Regions from separate parts of the Cohnella sp. GCM10020058 genome, predicted to be linked through region 1. Evidence: riboswitches for the same ligand, from Rfam matches in the RefSeq annotation. Region 1 holds a riboswitch; the other holds the start of a gene.
What was found. A riboswitch is a leader RNA that binds a small molecule or an ion and turns the genes downstream of it on or off. The one in region 1 is predicted to bind cyclic di-AMP.
Positions count from the first base shown of each region.

Region 2: linked by a shared signal. The riboswitch ahead of ACFSR7_RS33220 (hypothetical protein) and the one ahead of ACFSR7_RS03345 (TrkH family potassium uptake protein) in region 1 are both predicted to bind cyclic di-AMP.

Region 1 covers NZ_JBHUJV010000002.1:494-7,502, forward strand. Annotated here, with positions in the region: gene ACFSR7_RS03340 (TrkH family potassium uptake protein) at 1-985, opposite strand, end outside; gene ACFSR7_RS03345 (TrkH family potassium uptake protein) at 1,011-2,354, opposite strand; cyclic di-AMP (ydaO/yuaA leader) riboswitch at 2,436-2,581, opposite strand; gene ACFSR7_RS03350 (hypothetical protein) at 2,855-4,531, shown strand; gene ACFSR7_RS03355 (hypothetical protein) at 4,528-5,142, opposite strand; gene ACFSR7_RS03360 (ABC transporter substrate-binding protein) at 5,624-6,649, opposite strand; gene uvrC (excinuclease ABC subunit UvrC) at 6,955-7,009, opposite strand, start outside.
Region 2 covers NZ_JBHUJV010000023.1:920-7,928, forward strand. Annotated here, with positions in the region: gene ACFSR7_RS33210 (response regulator) at 1-687, opposite strand, end outside; gene ACFSR7_RS33215 (ATP-binding protein) at 674-2,302, opposite strand; cyclic di-AMP (ydaO/yuaA leader) riboswitch at 2,633-2,796, shown strand; gene ACFSR7_RS33220 (hypothetical protein) at 2,799-3,317, shown strand; gene kdpF (K(+)-transporting ATPase subunit F) at 3,447-3,524, shown strand; gene kdpA (potassium-transporting ATPase subunit KdpA) at 3,568-5,247, shown strand; gene kdpB (potassium-transporting ATPase subunit KdpB) at 5,271-7,009, shown strand, end outside.

The sequences.
Region 1 (7,009 bases):
CCCATACCGCGCCGAGCAGCGCCGCGAACGTCGTCGTCTTGATGCCGCCACCGGTCGAGCCCGGGGACGCGCCGATGAACATGAGCAGGATGATGAAAAACTGCGTCGCCTGCCGCAAATCCGCAAGGTTTAACGTATTGATCCCGGCGGTACGGGGACTGACCGACTGCGTAAACGCGGATAAAATTTTAGTACCCGTTTTTAACGGTCCCATCGTGCCGGGATTTGAGTATTCGAATGCGAGAATGACGATCGCGCCGAACAGAATCAGCGATCCCGACATGGTCAGGACCACCTTGGAATGCAGGGACAGCCTGCGCCCGCCCCGGAGGTCCGTCAAGTCCGAGAGCACCACGAAGCCGAGACCGCCCGTCACGATCAGCGCCATCGCGATCAGGTTGACCCAAGGATCGCCCGCATAAACGGTGAGGCTGCGGAAGCCTCCCATCAGATCGAACCCTGCGTTGTTGAAAAAGGAGACCGCGTGAAAGATCCCGTAGTATATCGCCCTCGCGGGACTCATATCTCTAAGGAAGCAAGCCATGAAAAGCAGAGCGCCAGCCGCTTCGACCGACAGCGCATACAGGACGACGCGGCGGACGAGCCTTACGATGCCCTCGATACTGCTCTGATTGAGCGCTTCCTGGAGGATCAGCCGTTCCTTGAGCGAGATGCGCCGCTTCAGGAAGATCGCGAACAAGGTGGCCATCGACATGAAGCCGAGGCCGCCGATCTGGATCATTGCGAGAATGACGATCTGCCCGAACATGGAATAGTGATCGCCCGTGTCGACCACGACCAGGCCCGTAACACAAGTGGCAGAGGTCGCCGTGAAGAGCGCGTCGATATATCGCGTTTGCACGCCGGCGCTCGAAGCGACGGGCAAGTGGAGCAGAAAGGAGCCCAGGCCGATGATAAAAGCGAAGCCGAGCGCCAGCGTCCGCGGAGGAGAGGCGACCAGCCATGCGTACATTTTTTTGTGCATGCGTCTCTCCTCCTTTACCTTGGATTTACCCGATAATGATGCGGCCTTCCGCCTCGCGATACAGCGTGCGTCCGGACTTGGAGCCCAGCGCGTAAGTCATCGTCAGCGGGCCGAGACGCCCCATGAACATGAGGACGATAATAAGAATCTGGCCAAAGGACGACAAGTCTCCGGTGATGCCGGCGGACAATCCGACCGTCGCATAGGCGGACATGACTTCGAAAAGAATGAGCAGGAACGCCTGCTTCTCGGTAATCGAGAGAATCATGACGGACGTGATGACGATGGCCAGCGACAGCATCGTGACCGTAATGGCGCGGTTGACCTTGGACCGCTCAATGCGCAGTCCGAGCAGCACGACGTCGGTACGGCCGCGCAGCATCGCCCAGACGGCGGCCGCTAGCACCGCAAACGCCGTCGTCTTGATGCCGCCGCCGGTGGAACCGGGCGAGGCGCCGACGAACATGAGCAGCACCATCGCAAACTGCGTCGCGTCCCGCAAGGAGCCGATGTCGACGGTACTGACGCCGGCGGAGCGGGTGGATACGGACTGCAGCGCGGCCGCAAGCAGCTTGTCACCGAAGGACAGCGGGGCGAAGGTGAGCTCGTTGGTGTATTCGAAGATCAGGATCGTGACCGTGCCGAGCACGATGAGGAACGCCGATACCCAGAGCACGACTTTGGAATGATAGGACAGCTTGCGGCGGGTCGGCAGCTCGACCAGGTCGGAGAGGACGACGAAGCCGACGCCGCCGAGCACGACGAGCACGATCGAGAGCAGGTTCATATAAGGATCTCCGACATATCCGGCCATGCTGCGGAAATTGCCGAACAGGTCGAAGCCGCCGTTGTTGAAAAAAGAAACGCTGTGGAACACGCCGTAATAGAACGCCTGCCGGAAATGCATCTCGTGCATGAACCGGAAGGTAAACAGCAGCGCGCCGACCGCCTCAATGCAAAGCGCATAAATGAGGACGCGCTTCACCAGACGAACGATGCCTTCCAGGCTGCCCTGGTTCATCGCTTCCTGCAGCACGAGGCGATCCTTGAGCGAGAGGCGGCGTCCGGCAAAAAACGCGAACAACGTGCCCATCGTCATGAAGCCGAGACCGCCGAGCTGCACGAGGATCAAAATGACCCATCGGCCGAACACCGAAAAATATCCGACCGTATCCAGTCTGGAGAGACCTGTCACGCAAGTCGCGGAGCTGGAGACGAATAACGCCTCGAGCCACGGCGTCGGCTCGCCGGACACCGTGGAGATCGGGAGCCTGAGCAGCAGCGCGCCAACCGCGATAATTACGGCGAAGCCGATCGTCAGCACGCGCGGCGGGGAAGCATATAGCCAGCCGATAATTTTCTTAAGCAAAGTACGATTCACCTCATGTCGGCAAACGGTTGAAAAAGCGCGCAAAAAAAGACACTGGAGCTCCAGTGCCTTGGCGCACGGCGATCCTGTCTGGCAGCCTACGAGGTTAGCTGACGGGTTCGGGCCAGATCAGGCTGCCCTATCCGGCGCTTGGCGCGCGGAATTCACCCCGGAAAAGCTTAAGTGGTTCCCCCGTTTTCTTTGCGGAAATTCGGCTGGGTAGTATGATGAAGAAACGATGGTTCGGTTTCCATAAAAAACATTACACCGCATTATAGTCTGTCCGATAGGTACACACAACAGCAGAAATGCGAAAAATCGCCTTGTATGAGGATATACGGACGTTATTAGGCCGTGTAACAGCTTTTTTACGGGGATTCTAACTCTTTCTCTTGTTTTGGCTCCAATTCCTATCGATAATAAGCGGAAGGACCAGCTATTGCGGATAAAAAGACGATGTATACGCTTTTTCAGATCAATTCGGAATCGGAGTGGGTAATTTGAGATCATCCAAATGGGCTGTCGCCGCGGGAATCGGCCTTCTTATCTTCCTGTTCATGCAAGTATTGCCTGCGATCGCGCCGGCTATGAAAGGCGAATCGGCCGCGATTAGCCGCGGGGAGGCCAAGCGGATCGGCCTTGCTTATGCCTCGGCGCACTGGGGTATGGATCTTGGCGAAGGGTCCGACGCGGCGATCACGCATGTAGGCGACGACCGCATGGCAGCCTATATGACCAAGCACAAGCTGACCGACGAATACGACCGCGACTGGGATGCGCGTTACCCGACGGACGTCTACGCGGTCGATATCCATGCGGCCGACGGCAGCGTCGATCGCGTATCCGTCCATATGGAATCGGGCGAGGTCGTCGGCTGGGCGCGCGTCGGAGATGCCTTGACCGATGCGGACAAAGCCGCTGCCGGCGACGTAGACGCGCGGACCGCCGAAGCGATCGCCTGGCTTAAGACGCAGCCTGGCTACGACGCTTCGGCCTGGGAGCCTACCGGCAGCCTGACGCAAGGCGGCTCGGTCATTTTGCAGAGCCGCAAGACCGGCCTGTCGGACGCGCATGTACAGCTGCTGGTGAAGCCCGACAAGGTGCTTACTTACCGGTATGCGCTGCCCCAGGCTTTCGCAGACGAGATTGCGAAGCAGCGCAAGATTGCCGATAAGCTATCGATGACCGGCTTCCTGCTGCCGCAGATCGTCATGTTCGTGCTTGCCGTTATTTACGCCGCGACATGCCGGGGATGGACATCGTTCAAACGCGGACTGTTCCTGTCGGCGGCCTTTTTCGTCATGTACGCAGGGTTCATGTTCAATCTGCGTCCCGGACTGCGGGCCTCGTCCGTTGACATGAACGCGATCGCTTCGGAGAGCAACGTGTCGGCGCTGCTCGTCACGAACGTCGTTATTCTTTTCATTCAGGCGCTGCTCACGTACTTCGCTGCCGTCGGCGGCGAAGGCTTGTGGCGTTCGATGGGCCGCTCGTTGTGGCCGCGCTGGCAGGACGCGGACTTCGGCAGCCAGGTCAAGACCGCCATGAAGCAGGGCTATTTGCTCGCCGTGATCCTACTTGCAGCGCAAACGATCGTTTTGACTGCCCTAAGCCTGCTGCTCGGCAGCTATTACGGTTCCGACCCGAGCCAATCCGCCTACAATATGTACTATCCTTGGCTGCTGCCCTTGCTCGCTTGGTGCGCCGGCATCTCGGAGGAGATCCAGACGCGCTTTTTCGGCATCGGCCTCGTACGCAAATGGCTCGGCGCGTTCGGCAGATTTAAGCGTGCAGGCACGCACGGCGCTTCCGCCTCCGGCAGCGTGATCTCCAGGGCGCTCACGGCCATCGCTGTTCTGCCCGCGACGGCCGTATGGGCGTTCGGCCATGTCGGCTATGCCGTATTTCCGTGGCAGACCCGCTTCATCGAGCTCATGATTATCGGCGCTTTGTTCGCCTGGTTCATGTTGCGATTCGGCCTCTTGACCGTTATTTTCGCCCACGTCGTCCTCGACTCTACGCTGATGGCCGTACAGATGCTGTCCGACGGGCTCTCATCCGACAATCTCGCAGGCTTCGTCAGCGTCCTGCTGCCGGCTGCCGTCGCGATGGCAATCGCCTGGCTGCACGAAAAGCGACGGGGCGGGTCCGGTCCGGCCGCAGACTTCACGCGTTAGAGGACTTGCGGCGTAATCTCGGGATGAACGCTCAGCCTTGTCTTGGCGAGCTTGCGCCGCTCCAGCCGTATATGCATCACAAAGTCGGCGAGTAAAAAGGGAGCGGCGGCCGCAAAAAATACCCCCCATTTTTTGAGCGCCGACAGCAGCAAGTGGATTACGTCGCTCATCACCGCGAACCGGACCTGCCCCTGCAGGTCCGGCGTATTGCTGATCAGCGTAATGCCGTACGCGCCTTGTTGCGCAACAGAAAAGCGAAACATCGACTCGCCTTTCAACCGTTTTGCGAAATAGACATCCGACTTATCCTCCGTCAAATCCAGGGAAGAACTTCCGTTATCCACCATGGCAATCACCTGATCGAACATTCCGTCGCTTGGATTGCTGCTTTGCACGGAAGCGGACTGTCCATGCACGTTCGGATCGCCGATCCATTCATAAAAAATTTTATATTTGCCCGGCTTTAATTGGATGACGGTTTTGGCGTTCAGGGTGACGTAATCACGGTTGTGAAAACTGGTGAAAAAGGCACAGGCGCTCGTCAAAAGACCGGCGAAGAGGATGCAGCCGGTGAGGATGAGCGGGGCAAATTGGCGGAAAAATGCAAGCATGCGAATGCTCCTCGGTCAACGATTTGGATAGGAGTCAGGCTGAACGGCTAACCTTTCGAAATTTTGCTCATGAGGTGGAGAAGCTAATGGTAAGCGAACCCATTTCTCTCGTTGTCTCGGTGTACTCGTTATAAATCTGGTATTTGCCCGGCTGCAATTGTACAGTGGTCTTTTCATTGAACGCGAGATAATCGCGGTTGTTCAAGCCGGAGATAAAGGTGACGATGCAAGCGACGAATCCTGCGAAGAGGATGCAATCCGCGAGGATCAATAACGAACTGACGGAGGAAGGCTGGCATGACGGTACTCCTCTGAGATCGATTGTAGGGTCTGATAAATGCATATTATTGGTAGTATAGACTAATATGCCATTAGCGTGCAGCATTATTATTGCGTTTTACATACTTTTACAAAACAAAAAAGCAGGCGCCTCGAGAGAAGCTTTCTTCTCAATGCGCCTGCTTTTTCTTTCTTTTTTCCCTTAGCCCGCGGCACCGTTCAAGCCCTGCAACTCATCCAGCAGCATCGTCCGCGTGACCGGGTCGTCGAAATTCCATTGGCTGTTCAACATGTGCACTTGACCGTTCTTGACCGCAGGCAACGACTTCCACAGACTGCTCGTGAACAGCGCCTCCGCCTGCGCTTTGGTCTCGTCCTCCTCATCCTTCAAAATGTACAGCTCGTCGCCGATATAGTCCGACATGACCTCGACCGAGATCTCGGCAAAGCGCTCGTCGCCATCGATCATCGTTTGAACTTTAGCCGGCGCCACGTACCCGAGCGCGTCGTACAACGACACGGAAAAGCCTTGATGGCCCATAACATACAGGACCTTGCCCATCATAAGCAGGACGGTTGCCGATTGGCCTTGCTTGCCTTTTTGCGCCAACAGGTCCTTGGTCTGCTTCACCTTTGCGTCATATGCCTCGACATAATCGTCAGCAGCCGCTTCCTTGCCCAGCATGCCCGCAATTTCATGCATTCGATCGAAGCCGCCCTTTTCGGAAATAACGACGGTCGGCGCGATTTTCTCCAACGGAGCCAGGCCCTGTTCGTCCCAGTCGTTAAAAATAATCAGGTCCGGCTCCTGCGCAGTCACCTTCTCCAAGTTGGCGGGATAACCGACGTCCGCGATCCCTTGAAGCCGATCGCCATAAGCGACCTGGCTGCCGATGACGCTCAAGCTGGCGCCGACAGGCGTAACGCCCAGCGCCAGAAGATCCCCAGGATCGCTGCCGACGTACACGATTCGCTTCGGATCGGTGGGAATTTCGACTTGGCGGCCCTTGACGTCCGTGATCTTTTTGGTAGCCGCTCCGGCCGACGAGGCGGATGCTTCCGGAGAAGCCGTTTGCGCGGACGACACCGCTTCCGACGCCGCAGAGGCTGTGGCCCCGGTAGACGCTGCGCCTTCGTCTGCGTTTTTGTTGGCATGATTGCCGCAAGCGCTCGCGAGCACCGTCAACAACAGCACGACGAGAATCATCCAATTTCTGTTGGTCCGCAATTGACTAACCCCACTTTATAAACGATAATGATAATCGTTATCAATATAAAACGAAAAAAAGCCTGCGTCAACCATTTTTTAGCTATTTCCCTTCACGGCACCATTCGTACGCCTTCCGTGCACCATTCTCCTGCATGGATGCAGCTCCCGCCGCGCCTCCGCCTCGCCCGATGCCCGTCGTGCACCACTATGGTGTACGGACCCGTCGCTCGCTCGTCCGCCGCTAAAAAAAACGGGATCACGCAGAGAACGTCTGCGTCATCCCGTTTCCCTATGCGTCGGCTTCACTTGGACCGTCGCTTCGCTTAGACCGAAGGTGCAGCGCTCTCTGCCGCTTCCCCGCCCTCATCTTCATTCAAT
Region 2 (7,009 bases), on a different contig from region 1:
CCGATATCCGACGCCCGGCTCCGTCAATATAAACTGCGGCTGCGTCGAATCCGCCTCCAGCTTTTTGCGCAGATGGCCGATGTATACCCGCAGATAGTGGCTGTCGGACTCGCCGTGCTGATCGCCCCATACCTGCTGCAGCAGCTGCCGCTGCGTGACGACTTTGCCGGCGCTCGCGGCCAGCAGCTTCAGCAGGTCGTATTCGGTCGGCGTCAGCTTGACCCGCTCTCCGTTCAATTCGACGACGCGGTGAACCAGATCGATGGTCAGCGCGCCGAACGTCAGGAGCGGCTCGTTAACCGAACGGGCCGCCGCATGCCGCAGCGCCACCCGGATGCGGGCGACGAGCTCGCCCATGCTGAACGGCTTGGTCACATAATCGTCGGCGCCGCCGTCCAGCGCCACGATCTTGTCTTCCTCCCGATCCCTGGCCGTCAGCACGATGATCGGCGCCAGCGACCATTCCCGGATGCGGCTCAGCACCTCAAGGCCGGACAGATCCGGCAGCCCGAGGTCGAGCAGGATTAAATCCGGCCGCACGAGTGCCGCCTGCTGCAGACCCTCCCCGCCAGTCGAAGCTTCGTCGATGATAAACCGATATGCCTGCAGCGTCACGCGCAGCAGCTTGCGGATTTGCGGCTCGTCGTCCACGATCAAGATTCGTGCGCCTTGCTCATTCATCGCCATCGTTCTCCGTTCCCTGTTCCTTTAATCGATCATGTCGATCTTGCCGATCCAGTCGATCTTGCCGATCCAGTCGATCTTGTCGATCTTGCCGATCCGCCCGTTCATCCGGCTTGTTCAGCGGCAGCGCAATCGTCATGACCGTCCCTTGCGGCTCGTTGCGTCTGCCCGAGATCTTACCGCCGTGCAGCTCCGCGATTCCTTTGCAGATGGCGAGCCCCAATCCCGTGCCCGTCACCTGCCGGGTGGCGTCGGCGCGATAAAATTTATCGAAAATCCGGGCGTATTCCTCATCCGTAAGTCCGATTCCCTGATCGGCCACGGCGATGACCAGCGTATCCGAATCCGACGACACCGAGATGTCGATCTCGCTGTAGTCCGGGCTGTACTTGATCGCATTGCCGACGACATTTGCCAGCAATTGCTCCAGCAGCACTTCATCGCCCGACACCAAGGGGACTTGTTCGGGCAGCCGCACCCGCAGCTTGCGATGCTCCTTGTAGTCTTGAACCTGCGACAGCGTCACCCCGATCAGATCCTCCACGTCGCACCAGTTTTTCCGCAGACGAAGCATGCCGCTCTCCAGTTGAACCATGCTGAGCAGATTTTTTACCAACCGGTTCATCCGCAGCGCGCCGTCGCGAATGTTGATCAAGAGCTCCTTCCGGTCCTCGGACGTAAAAAGATCGTCGTCCGCCGCCAGAACGGTGGCTGAGCCGATAATCGCCGCAAGCGGCGTCCGCAGCTCATGGGAGACGGAGTCCAGGATCGCCGTGCGCAGACGCTCGGATTCCGCCGTCAGATGGGCGATCTTGGCCTCCTCGGCCAGCTTGGCGCGGGCGATGGCGCTGGCGGCCAGTCCGCCCAGCGCCTCGAGCATTTGCCGCTGCCCGGCGGTGAAGTGGCTTTTCCGCTCCTTCAAATTAAGCGCGAGCACGCCGTATACGCGGTCCTCGGTTCGCAGCGGCAAGTAATAGCCGGGCGCATCCCGCAGCGTGTTGGAACCGTAGCCGATCGCTTCGCCGTGATCGAAGGCCAGCTTGGCGGTCGCTTTTTCCGCTTCGCCGCGTCCCCAGTCGCTATCCGCGGCGGAGCGGTTGGTGAGCTTCAGATTGCCCGTCGTGTCCGGCATATAAATGGCGATCTCGCTGCCCATCGATTGCGCCGCTTGAGACGAGACGTTATCGAGCAGCACATGCACGTCGGTAATCGCGTTCATCTGCCTGCTCAGCGTGTATAGCGCTGCCGTCTGCGCTTCCCTCTGCTCGGAGTAAAGCAGCTGCTGCTTAAGCCTCGAAGCGAGGCTGGCGGTGAGCGCGGCGACGGCCACATATACGACGAACGAAATCACGTAACGCAAGTCCGCGACCGAGAAGCTGAGCGTCGGCGGAACAAAAAAGAAATCCAACGCGACAATCGCGAGCACGGCCGCGTAGACCGCGGGGCGAAGGCCCCACCAGACCGCGCTGACGAGGATCGGAAACAAATAGATCAGCGCAATATTGACCAGATCGAACGCAAGGCCGAGCAGATGCATCACGATCGTCATAAGCGCGACCAGCAGGGTGATGCTTGCATAAGGCCGCCAGAGCGCCCATAGAGCTTGCAGGTTACGCACGAATTTACACTTCCCGCCCGTACGAATTTCCGGACTCGTTTTCCTTAAGGTTACTGTAAAAAGCGGAGAAAATAAACCGTAAAGAGGTGTAAAAATACTATAAAAATCACTCATAATCTTAATAATATTCAGTATTCGAGAGGAAACGGGAGTACGGTACTTTTTTTATTTCCATTTTGAATGAATTTTATTGAATATCGACTTAAATCCAATTTGGGCTCCTTTACAGCAATGGAGGCCGGGCGTAAGATACGTGCAGAACGATGCCTTGCAAGCACGGAGGCAGCGGATAGACAGTTCGATGAGGGAAGGGATCCGGAGACTGTTTTAACTCGTAAGACGCTGAATCCTGGAACGAGCAGGAACGGGGGAACCAATCGGGGCCATAGAAGGCTCCATGGGGTGAATCGCCTGGCACATGACTGTGTCCGGCGTAGGGCGACTCTCTCGCCCGAATCCGACAGCTAACCTCGCAAGCGTATCGGAGAGGCAACACTTGTCGCGCGCGATCCAAGACGACGGTCTTGATCAGGAAGCCGCGGTAAAGGTTCCTCCTTTGCCGGGCTTCTTTTTTGTTGCCTTCTTCTTGTATTCGGAGGGGGAGCTTATGGAACAACGTCGTCTTTTGGTGGCTGCGCCCAACGCGGCGGGAAGAGCGTTCATTCGTCAGGCGCTGTACGAGAAGCTGCCGGTAGCCGCGCTCACGAACAACGGCAGGGAAGAAAAGGCGCTAAGAAAGATCGGAGTAAGCGAAGTTGTGCATGTAAATACTTCCTGTATAAAAGAGAACGCTGCCTCTTCCGTATTTCCGATTGGACGGGTGTTCATTTTTGAAAACAGTCTGCCGCTGACTTGCCGGTATTTGCAATGGGCGGCAGAGCGTTCGTGTCTTGCGATTACTGTCGTTACGCACGCCTGGCATCCGGAAGTCATTTACAAAAAGCTGGGCGCAGCATACGTGGTGCGCACACAAACCGGGGAAGTCGGATTTCTGCTCGACCGCCTGCTCGATTGATTTCAAAAAGGAGTGTATGAGCTTGCTGGATATTTGGATGACGTTGACGTTACTGGCCGCGTTTGCGCTTGTCGCCGGATTTGTAATCTGGTGCGACAGATCGATCGACGATGCGGGAGGCGAGCGCGCATGACGATCGTGCTGATTTTCACCGGACTGCTGCTGATCTACCTGGTGTACGCCTTGCTGCATCCGGAGAAATTTTAACGATACGCTGATCTGAGTCGCTTTAGCCCAAGGAGGAAAGGCCATGGATTTCTTGCAAATCGTCATCGTCATCGGCATTCTCGTGCTGATCGCCAAGCCGCTCGGAAATTACGTTTTCCACGTCTTCTCGAATGAGCCCAATCGCACCGATAGGCTGTTCGGCTGGGCCGAGAAGCCGATCTTCGCGGTCATCGGATTAAAAACGCGCATCGGAATGAGCTGGAAACGATATGCGATCAGCTTCGTCGCGACCAACTTCGTGCTCGTGGCAGTCAGCTACATTCTGCTGCGGGTGCAGAGCGGCTTGCCGTTTAATCCGAACGGCATCGGCAATATGGAGCCGACACTCGTCCTGAATACGGTCATCAGCTTCATTACGAATACGAACCTGCAGCACTACAGCGGCGAGACGGGCTTAAGCTACTTTTCGCAGATGGCGGTCATCATGATGATGATGTTCACGTCCGCGGCGACCGGGTTCTCGGTGGCGGTGGCGTTCGTCAGAGGCATTACGAGCAAAGGCAGGACGCTGGGCAACTTCTTCGAGGACTTCGTCAAGGCGCATACGCGGATTTTTTTCCCGCTGGCGATTCTGGTCACGCTGGCGCTGGTGGCGCTGCAGGTGCCGCAGACGCTGGACCCGACGCTGTCGGTGACGACGCTTCAGGGCGCCGCGCAGCAGATCGCGATCGGACCTGTTGCCTCGCTGGAAGCGATCAAGCATCTGGGCACGAACGGCGGCGGCTTTTTCGGCGCGAACTCGGCGCATCCGTTCGAGAATCCAAGCGCGCTGACCAACGTAATCGAGATTTTGTCGATGTGGGCGCTGCCTGCCTCGCTGCCTTTTATGTACGGCAGGTTTGCCAAGAGCCGCAAGCACGGCTGGGTCATTTTCTCGGCCATGATGGCTTTGTTCCTCGTGTTTCTAACGGTCGCCTACACGGCGGAGAAGAGCGGCAATCCCGCGCTTGAAGCGCTCGGCATCGACGCTTCGCAGGGCAGCATGGAAGGCAAGGAAGTACGCTTCGGCATCGCCCAGTCCGCGCTGTTCACCACGGTGACCACTGCGGCGACGACGGGCACGGTCAACAATATGCACGATACGCTCACGCCGCTAGGCGGCCTGGTGCCGCTCTCCGAGATGATGCTGAACGTCGTATTCGGCGGCAAAGGCGTCGGTCTCGTCAACATGCTGATGTACGCGATGCTCGCCGTGTTCATCTGCGGTCTCATGGTCGGCCGGACGCCGGAATTCCTCGGACGCAAGATCGAGCCGCGCGAGATGAAGCTGATTGCGGTCGCGATCCTGGCGCATCCGTTCATTATATTGGCGCCGACGGCGATCGCTTTTCTAACCGACCTGGGCAAAGGATCGATATCGAATCCCGGGTTTCACGGGATCTCGCAGGTCCTGTACGAATATACGTCGTCGGCAGCCAACAACGGCTCAGGCTTCGAGGGGTTGGCGGACAATACGCCGTTCTGGAATATTACGACCGGTCTCGTCATGTTTTTCGGACGCTACGTTTCGATGATCGCGCTGCTGGCCGTCGCCGGATCGATGACGCGCAAGCAATGGGTGCCCGAGACGATCGGTACGTTCCGCACGGATAACGCGCTGTTCACCTTCCTGCTGATCGGGACGGTCATTCTGATCGGCGCGCTGACCTTCCTGCCCGCGATCGTACTCGGACCTGTCGCAGAACATCTGACGATTCGCTAATTATGAGATGGAGTGAAGCTGCCGTGAACGATAAACGCAAAAAAAGCATGTTTTCCGGACCGCTGGTCGCAGACGCCCTGAAGGCGAGCGCGATCAAGCTGAATCCGGCGGTCATGATGAAAAATCCGGTCATGTTCGTCGTCGAGGTCGGCACGGTGATCGTGCTGCTCATGACGCTGTTTCCCGGTTATTTCGATGCGAAGGACCGCATCGGCTTCAATCTGGCGGTATTCCTGATCCTGCTCTTCACGGTGCTGTTCGCCAACTTTGCCGAAGCGCTGGCGGAGGGCAGAGGCAAGGCGCAGGCCGATACGCTGAAGCGGACGAAAAAAGAAATTACGGCCAATAAGGTCGTAAACGGCGGCGGCGTGAAAACCGTGCCTTCGACCGAGCTTCGCAAGGGGGACGTCGTCGTCGTCTCGCAGGGCGAGATGATTCCCGGGGACGGCGAAGTGATCGAGGGGCTTGCCTCCGTCGACGAGTCTGCGATCACCGGCGAGTCCGCTCCGGTCATCAAGGAGGCGGGCGGCGACTTCAACTCCGTCACGGGCGGCACGCGCGTCATCAGCGACCGGATCAAGGTGAGAATCACGAGCGATCCGGGGGAGACATTTATCGACCGTATGATCGCGCTGGTCGAAGGCGCCAAGCGGCAGAAGACCCCCAATGAGATTGCGCTGAATACGCTGCTCATCAGCCTGACGATCATCTTCCTGATCGTCGTCGTCACGCTCGGCCCGATCGCGTCCTATGTGGACGTCAAGCTGGAGGTGCCTGTGCTGATCGCGCTGCTCGTCTGTCTCATTCCGACGACGATCGGCGGGCTGCTGTCTGCGATCGGCATCGCCGGCATGGACCGGGTGACGCAGTTCAACGTGCTCGCGATGTCGGGCAAGGCGGTCGAGGCCGCGGGCGATATCAACACGATGATTCTCGACAAGACCGGCACGATCACCTTCGGCAACCGGATGGCCAGCGATATCGTGCCGGTCGGCGAAGCCCGCATCGAGGAGACGGCCGCCTGGGCGGCGATCGCTTCCATCCAGGACGAGACGCCGGAAGGCCGCTCCGTGCTGGAATGGATGAAGAAAAACGGAAATGCCTACGACGCGCAGTTAGGCGTAGGCGGCAGTTTCGTGGAATTCAAGGCCGAAACGCGGATGAGCGGCATCGATCTGCCGGACGGCCGCCAAGTCCGCAAGGGCGCCGTCGATGCGATCCGCAAATGGGTCGCGGCGCAGGGCGGCGCCGTTCCCGAGGATCTAAGCAAGCAGGCGGACCGGATTGCCTCGGAGGGCGGTACGCCGCTGGCCGTGGCGGTCGACAAGCGGATATTCGGCGTCATCTACCTCAAGGATACGGTGAAGCCGGGGATGAAGGAGCGGTTCGACCAGCTGCGCGCGATGGGCATCAAGACGATCATGTGCACGGGCGACAACCCGCTGACCGCGGCGACGATCGCCAGGGAAGCGGGCGTGGACGACTTTATCGCGGAGAGCAAGCCGGAGGACAAGATCGCGGTGATCCGGCGCGAGCAGGCTGACGGCAAGCTGGTCGCCATGACCGGCGACGGGACGAACGACGCGCCGGCGCTCGCGCAAGCGGACGTGGGGCTGGCGATGAACAGCGGTACGACGGCTGCCAAGGAAGCGGCCAACATGGTCGATCTCGACTCGGATCCGTCCAAGATCATCGAGGTGGTCGCGATCGGCAAGCAGCTGCTCATGACCCGCGGCGCCTTGACGACCTTCAGCATCGCCAA